DNA from 4 places in the Kocuria sp. CPCC 204721 genome. Region 1 is predicted to be linked to each of the others. Evidence: riboswitches for the same ligand, from Rfam matches in the RefSeq annotation. Region 1 holds a riboswitch; each other region holds the start of a gene.
The links. A riboswitch is a leader RNA that binds a small molecule or an ion and turns the genes downstream of it on or off. The one in region 1 is predicted to bind cyclic di-AMP.
Positions count from the first base shown of each region.

Region 2: it holds a riboswitch for cyclic di-AMP, as region 1 does, so the genes downstream of both, RF637_RS05210 (C40 family peptidase) here and RF637_RS12955 (C40 family peptidase) in region 1, are expected to answer to the same signal.
Region 3: it holds a riboswitch for cyclic di-AMP, as region 1 does, so the genes downstream of both, RF637_RS13395 (C40 family peptidase) here and RF637_RS12955 (C40 family peptidase) in region 1, are expected to answer to the same signal.
Region 4: it holds a riboswitch for cyclic di-AMP, as region 1 does, so the genes downstream of both, RF637_RS06605 (C40 family peptidase) here and RF637_RS12955 (C40 family peptidase) in region 1, are expected to answer to the same signal.

Region 1 covers NZ_JAVKPO010000021.1:16,216-18,411, forward strand. The annotation lists cyclic di-AMP (ydaO/yuaA leader) riboswitch at 787-972, shown strand; gene RF637_RS12955 (C40 family peptidase) at 979-1,620, shown strand; gene RF637_RS12960 (DUF305 domain-containing protein) at 1,939-2,196, shown strand, end outside.
Region 2 covers NZ_JAVKPO010000003.1:258,285-260,480, reverse strand. The annotation lists gene RF637_RS05215 (four-helix bundle copper-binding protein) at 1-126, opposite strand, end outside; cyclic di-AMP (ydaO/yuaA leader) riboswitch at 717-906, shown strand; gene RF637_RS05210 (C40 family peptidase) at 912-1,574, shown strand; gene RF637_RS05205 (class I SAM-dependent methyltransferase) at 1,714-2,196, opposite strand, start outside.
Region 3 covers NZ_JAVKPO010000026.1:6,491-8,686, reverse strand. The annotation lists gene RF637_RS13400 (helix-turn-helix transcriptional regulator) at 1-67, opposite strand, end outside; gene RF637_RS13395 (C40 family peptidase) at 523-1,182, opposite strand; cyclic di-AMP (ydaO/yuaA leader) riboswitch at 1,188-1,376, opposite strand; gene RF637_RS13390 (hypothetical protein) at 1,729-1,881, shown strand; gene RF637_RS13385 (cation transporter) at 1,937-2,196, opposite strand, start outside.
Region 4 covers NZ_JAVKPO010000005.1:45,905-48,100, reverse strand. The annotation lists gene RF637_RS06610 (NlpC/P60 family protein) at 1-496, opposite strand, end outside; gene RF637_RS06605 (C40 family peptidase) at 729-1,340, opposite strand; cyclic di-AMP (ydaO/yuaA leader) riboswitch at 1,344-1,542, opposite strand; gene RF637_RS06600 (metal-dependent transcriptional regulator) at 1,902-2,196, opposite strand, start outside.

The sequences.
Region 1 (2,196 bases):
ACGTTCACCACGGTCGGCACTGCTCCCGCCAAGGGCCGGCCTTGTCGAGGAATGCCTGCGGGGCGAGGGGATCGCGGATCAACAGCCCGTGACCACGATCGAGGCAGCGGTGACGGCACCGCCCGGCGTCCCCAATCGGCCCCGGAATACTGATCGACCCAGCCACGTGGCAGCCGGCAGCCCAGTGGCTCCGCCGCTGACGAATCTGGCCTCACCAACGACAGCGAAGAACCTGGTTATTCGCTCCCCTCACCCGGGCCATTGATCCACCGGTCCGATACATGGACCCGGAGGAATTTGAAGATCTCGTGAAGAAAGCAGCTCTTCTCACCTGGTCGACACCCTGGGATATGAAGATTTCATGAAGGAAACAGCTCACTCCCCCAGGAAATGCTGGGCGGTTTCGTAAAAAATCCGAGAACACCCTTGAGGGACGCTGAAGCTCCCCCGGGGGGTTCACCTCCCCCCGCACCGCGCGCAGGCCGAAGGATTCCACGGGTAGTGAGGGCAGCGGATCCGAGCTCCCACCGCACTCATCGGCGCGATACCGCAGGTCAGAGCCTCCCCGGGTCGGTCCCGATGAGTGGTGGCACGGGGAGGAAAGACAGCTAGCGGCGCCACCCCGCCGGAACGAATGTGCCCCAGGCGTGGTGGGCTACCGGCCGGTTTGCCGACGACCGCGCGAGGCCGGCGCAAGCCTTTTCCCGGCACCACAGGGAATGTGACCTTTTCGTTATCTAGGCGCTAGTGTCCTCTGCGTGCCGTTGGCTGATCTCATCGGCTTCCCCGGGTGCTTCGCCGAATTCTGCCGGCAGCCGGGGACCCCATCACAGAAATGACTTGGCAGAAGCGGGGGAACCATACCCGGTCCGCACCCGGACCTTGGGGTGAAGCCGCCGGAGCTGCAGGCTCGGCGGCCGGGTGCCTCCCACCCGAACCCGACAGCTCACCTCGTAGGCAAAAGGAGGACCCCTATTCATGGCTTTCTTCACGCGTAGCTCTGCCCGCCACCGCGCCCAGACCCCCTCGCACCTGGTGCGCACCACGACCCTGGCCGCCGCTGTCGGCGCGGCGGTGATCGGCTCCGTCGCCCCCGCTCAGGCCTATGCCGAAGCCCCCGCCACGTCCGGCACCGCATACTCGACCCCCGCGACCTCCCCGGCCCCGGCCGCTTCCCAGGCCCCCGTCACCGTGCAGGCGGCGAGCCTGCCGGCCGCTGGGGCGGCCACCTCGAGTCTGTCCCCCCAGTCCTCGGACATTTCCGAGATCTCCGCCACCTCCGCTGCGGCCGGCGGCCTTGTCGGCACCGCGATGCAGGGCGTCGGTACCGGCTACGTCTGGGGCGGCACGGACTTCGGCGCCTGGGACTGCTCCGGTTTCACCCAGTGGGTCTACGCCCAGCAGGGCATCGACCTCCCCCGCACCAGCCAGCAGCAGTGGGCGGCCGGCACCCCGACCACCGACCCGCAGCCCGGCGACCTCGTCGTCCAGAACGGCGGGGCCCACATCGGGATCTACCTCGGTGGCGGCAAGATGATCTCCGCGCTGAACCCCACCCAGGGCACCTTCGTGCACAGCGTGAATGCCATGCCGACGGTCGGCTACGTCACTTTTCGCTGAGCCAACACGCCGCCCGCCACGAATGCCGCTCGTGGCGGGCGGCGAGTGTGCCCCCCACCTGATCAGCATCCAGGATCGGTCGGTCAGAACCTGAGATGCCTGCATCAGGCCACCGCCGGGGAACACCCCGATTCGGCCCCCTGATGGGCCCGCTCTTGAAGGTTCAGTGAAGATCTACCGCCCAGCCCTCCCAGCCCGGAGAAAGCAACCACGGCGGGGCTACCGTGGACGGATCGGCCCGCCTCGACCCGAGGCTGAGCAGAGCAAACACCACGATGTGCAGGCCCAGCACGGGCTGCTGCGAAGGAGAGGTTCGTCATGACGTCGACGATCAAGCACCTGGCCGCCGGGACGGCCCTGGCGCTGGCCCTCAGCGGTGCCGGGGCGACCGCGGCGGTCGCGTCCCCGACGCACCAGCCCTCCTCCGCCTCCGCACAGACGGGCGCTGAGCGGCACATGAACCACGACCGCCATTTCGCCGTGATGATGGTCCCCCACCACCAGGGTGCCACCGACATGGCCGAGCTGGCCCTGCAGAAGTCCGAGCGTCCCGAGATCCGTGACCTGGCGGAGAAG
Region 2 (2,196 bases), on a different contig from region 1:
GGCGCAGGCGGTACAGGTCTGGGCGCACTGGAAACAGGCCTCGATGCAGGCGGCTAGCTTCTCCTCGTCCACCCCGCCCAGGTCCTTCGGGTAGGTCTCCAGCATCGACGTCACATGATGAGTCATGGCTTGCTCCTTCGTCGGTTCGGCCGAGGAGACGAACCGGCCGGAGCCAATCCGCCATACAACCGACAGCAAACTGCGGATCTGGCCGGATGAAGCACTTACTCCTTGAAGATTCCGTGAAGAAATCCCGAGAGCGAGGCGCGCGCCACGCCACGCATCCATTTCCTTTTGTGAAAGATGCATAGGAACCATGAAGATCTCATGAAGAAATCTCTCTCGCGCCGCCGGAAGAGAACGACTTCCTGAAAATAGCCTGGATGATTTCCTATCCTTTTCTTACCAATCCCTGTGAGGCGGCAGGGGCTGGCAGCTGCGCTCTTGCACCCCTCTGACGGAGCCGCAGGTACAGGAGGGCCTGGGCGCACACCGCGTAAATCCGCTAGTCGCCGTCAGATATGCACCTCTTCGGCAGCAATGTGCTGGGGCGCGAGTAGAAGGCGGCCGCCGCCTCGGCGGTCACTCCCGAGCGTCTCTCCGTCCCGCTCGGCGGTGAAACAAGGGGGGAGGAGCGGCCGTAACCGTAACGTGACTTTTCCGTTATCTGTTCGCTACTGTCCTCTGCGTGCCGATCGCCGATCCGGTTGGCATCCCCGGGTACATCGCCGAATTCTGCCGGTGCCCGGGGTCCGCTGAAAAGACATCGCTTGGCAGAAGCGGGGGAACCATACACGGTCCCGCCCTTGGGGCCTGGGGGTTAAGCCGGCCGGACGCGCGCGTCCGCCCGGCCGGGTGTCTCCCACCCGCATCCGACAGCTCACCTCGCAGGCAAAGGGAGGAATCCACTCATGCCCATGTTCCAGCGCCGTACTGCTCGCCACCGCGCCCAGACCCCGTCCCGCCTCGTTCGCCGCACCACTCTCGCAGCCGCCGCTGGTGCGACGGTGCTTGGCTCGGTGGCACCCGCCCAGGCCTACGCCGAGCTACCGACCCCCTCGAACACCGCCTCCTCCACCCCCGCCCCCGTGGTGGCGACCCTGGCCTCGTCCCCCGCCGCGGCCCCGATCGTCCCGGCAGCCACCCCGGCCCCTGGGGCGCAGGCGGCCTCGACGCCGCAGATGGCCTCGGCCTCGGATGTTTCCGTCCAGTCCACCGACACTACTGCTGTCTCCACTTCCGGGAGCGGGCTCGTGGGCACCGCCATGCAGGGTGTGGGCGGTGGTTACGTCTGGGGTGGTACCGCCTTCGGCGCCTGGGACTGCTCCGGGTTCACCCAGTGGGTCTACGCCCAGAACGGCATCGAGATCCCCCGCACCAGCCAGGCCCAGTGGGCGGCTGGTACCCCGACCGCCAACCCCCAGCCCGGTGACCTTGTCGTCCAGAACGGTGGCGGCCACATCGGGGTCTACCTGGGCGGCGGCAAGATGATCTCCGCGCTGAATCCGACCCAGGGCACCTTCGTCCACGACGTCAACGCCATGCCCGTGGTCGGCTACGTCACCTTCCGCTGACCCACACCACTGGATGCCTTGGGCATCCACCCAGGGGCTCCCGGAGAAGCCGCCCCCGTGCTGTGGGGGCCCTGTCAACGACAGGGCCCCCACAGCACGGGATCTCATCCCGCAGTCCAGGCCTGGTTGCCAACGCAGGTCACCGCGTAGCTGGCTTCTGGGCAACAAAGCGTAGAATCCGCCCACCGAAGGACAACCGGAGGGCGAGGAGCTCCAGGCCGACCTGGTCGAGAACTGGTTTGAAGGCTCCGGGGTCGATGAGTCGGTGGGGAGAGCGATCGGCCCGGTGCACCAAGGAGGCCATCCGTGAGGCAAGCAGGTCGTATCCCACCAATGCCCCGCCCGGCCGCAAAACCCGGGACCCCTCGACCACCGCGTGTTCCCACTCGATGACGTGGTGGAGCATCAGGAAGCTCACAACCGTGTCAAATGACTCGTCCTCGAAGGGCAGGCGGGTGGCGTCGGCCTGACAGGCCTCAGCATGGGGGAATCTGACAAGGCATTGCTGCGCAACCTCAACCATCACCGGGTCGGCGTTGGTCGTAGTGAGCCGCACCCAAGGGTTGGCTTGGACGATCGCTTCGGCCATCGCCCCGCTGCCCCCGCCGATTTCCAGCACGTT
Region 3 (2,196 bases), on a different contig from region 1:
CCCGGGTGGGATCGGCCAGTGCTTTGCCGAAACGGGACATCGCCGCGACCGGGGACAAGATCCTCATCCAATAACCGTACAGCAGAATCTGTATCAAAGGAGATGAGGGGCTTCCCTTGATGATCGGGCAATGTCCAGCTCGTATTCATACGGTGAGGGCGGACGGGGGTGCCGTCCGCCACTGCGGCATCCCCGTCCCCCGAGCCATCGCTGCACCCTAAGGGCTCTCGCTCCAATGCCGAGGCGGAGCAGGATAAGCACTGCCCGCGTCCAGCGGAAGACAGGGCAAGGCCATGAGCACTCTCCGATCCTCTCCGCAGGACTGCTCCCCGTGTGCCGATTCGCTGGCGTGTGCACATCGACAGGATCGTGGCAATCGTTCGAGTCTGCGGCTACAGCTGCGGAGTGCACCCATGCGGTCCATCCGAGTGCACCCATGCGGTCCATCGACGATGATCCTGGCGGGGCACTCCGCACCTGACGGATGAGCCCACCGGCCGGCCTTCACCACATCGGCGAGACTCACCGGTAGGTGTAGTACCCGTCGACGGGCATGGCGTTGACGGAGTGGACGAAGGTGCCCTGGGTCGGGTTCAGCGCCGAGACCATCTTGCCGCCACCGATGTAGATGCCGATGTGGTTGCCGCCGTTCTGGGACACCAGGTCACCAGGCTGCGGGTTGGACGTCGGGGTGGCGGCGGCGATCTGCTGGAAGCTGGTGCGGGGGATGTCGATGCCGTTCTGGGCGTAGACCCAGCCGGTGAATCCGGAGCAGTCCCAGGCCCCGAAGGAGGTCCCGCCCCAGACGTAGCCGGTGCCCACGCCCTGCATGGCCGTGCCCACGATGCCGCCGGCGGCCGGGGCGATCTCGGTGATGGCGGTGGACTGCGGGCTCACGCTCGAGGTGGCGGCGCTCTGCTGCGGGGCCGGGGCTTGGTCGACGGGGGCGGCGGGCTGCGCGGCGACCGGGGCCGGGGTGGTGTAGGAGGCCAGATCGGCCATCGCCGAGGCCGGAGCCGCATAGGAGGACCCGGAGGCGGCGGGGATCTCGGCGTAGGCCTGGGCCGGAGCGATGGAGCCCACCAGCGCTGCGCCGGCGGCGGCGACGACGGTGGTGGTACGCACGGCGCGCGAGGAGGTCTGGGCGCGGTGACGGGCAGTGTGCTGCTTGAAAAGCGACATGGTGGAGTTCCTCCCTTTGCCTACGAGGTGAGCTGTCGGATGCGGGTGGGAGACACCCGGCCGCAGAACGCACGCGCTCTGAGACTTAACCCCAAGGCCCCGGTACACCGGGACCGGTAATGGTTCCCCCGCTTCTGCCAAGCGATTTCTCTTCAGGAACCCCGAGCACCGGCAGAACTCGGCGATGTGCCACGAGGGCGCCGACAGGATCAGTGGTCGGCACGCACTGAAGAGTACAAGGAGATTACGAAACAATCACAATCCGATTCGGGAATGTATAGAGATCGTAAAGAAGTGGTCAAGGCTTGATGAAGACCTGAATTGTTGTCGGCTTTTTCCTGTTAATTTCCCGAGAAAGGCGGGGCGCTCTGCGCTTTGAGTGAGGTGGCTTGTTGGTGCGTGGACGCTGCGCGGGGAGTCGTCGCCCACACAGCGGTGGGGACAGGAGCCACTTCAAAAGGCGCGGCGGGTGGATCGAGAGCGAAGCCCGCGGCCATCCTGGGATATTTCGCGCTGCATCAAGCCCCGGAAATTTGGGCTCTGTCCATGCTCGCACTGACTGGCGGAACGTTAGCCAGCGTTGTGGTCGAGGAGATGCCCGACCAAGCCCACGAAGGCGACACCAGCGTGCCGGGACCGATCCTGCTCACCGGCGGAGTTGCGCTGTTCGCCGCGATCTCCGTCTACCTCGGTTCCTGAGAAGCCGTGCGCCCCGGCGTCCTCGTCTCGGGGCGCCGACGCGTGCCGACCGTGCTCAGTGGGCGCAGTTGGGACCGCATCCACCGCAGTGTGCACCGTCCTCGGCGGTGAGGACCGCAACGGGAGTGCAGCAGGCGTCTCCGCGCCAGGCCTCCAGCCCCTCCTTGACCGCCACGGCGGCGATCACCAGCGCAGCCAGCGGGTCGGCCCAGGACCAGCCCAGGGTGCTGTTGAGCACCAGGCCTACCAGCAGCACGGCGGAGAGGTAGGTGCACAGCAGGGTCTGCTTGGAATCGGCCACCGCAGAAGCAGAGC
Region 4 (2,196 bases), on a different contig from region 1:
CGCGCTGCTCGGCGGCGGCCTCCTTGGCAACGGTCTGAGCGGTGGCGGGAGCGGCGTGGCGGCCCTGGGCCACCGGAGCCTGCTCGGCGACCGAGGTGACGTTCTCGGAAGCGGTCACGACGGAGGGGGCTGCAGCCGGAACGGCGGGAGCCTGCAGCGGGGTCACGTCGGCCACGGGAGCGGCCTGGACCACGGAGGGCTGAGCGGGAGCCTGAGCGGCGGGCTGCGCCTTCTCGGTCTTCGCGGCCTTCTGCTCCTTGGCAGCGTTCTCCTGGGCCTTGTCGGCCTTGGCGGCAGGTTCCGCGGAGACGGTGTTGTCGGAGGCGGGGGCCTCGGACACAGCGGCGGCGGGGGCCTGCTCGGAGGCATTCTGCGTGGCCTGCACGGACACGGTGGTCGCGAGGGCCAGACCTGAGAAGGCCGCGACGGCGGCGACGGTACGGGCCTTGCCCGCGAAGAGGCCCTTGGCGGCGTGAGGAGCGGTTTCGTTCGACATTCGTGTGGTTTCCTAACACGTTCGTGTCCACCCAGGGCACGGAGGTGTGCGGTGACCGGCACATCCGTCAGGACGCAGCAGCGGTGCACGGATTTGGGCGGGAGATTACGTTCGGTTTTCAGGTGGTTCCGGCGCGGTGTGCCGACCGAGGTCCGGGGACCCGGCCAGCACACCCGGCCGCAATGTGGCTCGGTGTGGACCGCGCATCATGCTCGGGCGCGGTGTCACCGGGTCACCGGAAGGTGTAGTAACCATCCAGCTGCATGGCATTCACGGAGTGAACCTGAGTGCCCTGCGAGGGATTGAGAGCGGAGATCATCTGGCCGTTGCCGATGTAGATCCCCACGTGGGAGCCGCCGTTCTGGGAGACCAGATCGCCGGGCTGCGGGTTGGAGGTGGGGGTGCCAGCGGCGAACTGGGCCCAGGTGGTGCGGGGCAGGTTGATGCCGTTCTGGGCGTAGACCCACTGGGTGAAGCCGGAGCAGTCCCAGGCCTTGAAGCCAACGCCGCCCCAGACGTACGCGCCGCCGATGCCCTGGTAGGCGGTGCCCACCAGACCACCCGTGGAGTGGTTCGACTGGGTGCTCACGCTGGCGGCGGAGCCCACGGTGTTGGTGGTCTGCATGGTGTACGACGCGTTGTAGGCCTGCACCGAGGAGGTGGACGCCTGGTAGCCATAGGAAGCCGTGGAGCCCAGATCGACGAGACCGCTCGAGGCCTGCGCGGGGGCCGCGAGGCCGACCACGGCGGCACCAGCGACGACCGTACCGATAGTGGTGTTACGCACGAGGTGCGACTTCGTCTCGGCGCGGTGCCGGGCAGAGTTCTGCTTCATGAAAGACATATGTGTTCCTCCCTGCGCCTACGAGGTGAGCTGTCGGGTTCGGATGGGAGACATCCGGCCGCACGCACCTAGGTGCCGTGCTGGCTTGACCCCAAGGACCCGTCTGATGCAACGAGTCCGGAAGTGGTTCCCCCGCTTCTGCCATGCGGATGTTCTGTGTACGGGTCCCGGAGCGCATGGCAGAACTCGGCGAACGCTCGGGAGTGGCGATCCGACCAGTGATCGGCACGGGCATGACTGTACAGGATGGATAACGAAAATGTCACGTTTTGATTACAGCCGGTCACGCATCGGGCATCGGTCGTTATGAATCACCGTGGATTACCACGACCGTCGATATCAATCGGCCGCCTCAACACGCCCGCCCGCTCGAAAGCCCACACCACGAAAAAGGCTCCTGACCTGCGGTGATACAGGGCTCACCCAGTGAGCGAAGGTCGAAACCGCACCGATCACCCGTGATTGTCCCCACAGTCGAAAGGTCACGGTCAACTTCTCGAAGATCACGGCGCGTCGCGTTCCGACGTCACTGGAAGCAACCGCGAAGAGACGCAGCGGCGATCAGGCCTCGGCGGCGGCCACCCGAATGGCGCGCGCGGTGGCGGAGTCCAGGTCCAGGGACACTCCCGAATCGACCCGGGTCACCACGACCCGATTCTCGTTCCCGGGGTTGATCTCGGCCGTGACCCTGGAGCCCGTGAGGATGCCCGCGGAGCTGAGCATCTCGATGAGTTCCTGATCCGCCTGCACCACTTCCGGCAGCAGCCGGACTACGTACTCCGTGGAGTCCTGGGCTCCGGCGACCTCGAGCAGGGTGAGGCCGTCGAAGACCTCGGCCGCGGCACCGGTGCCGTTG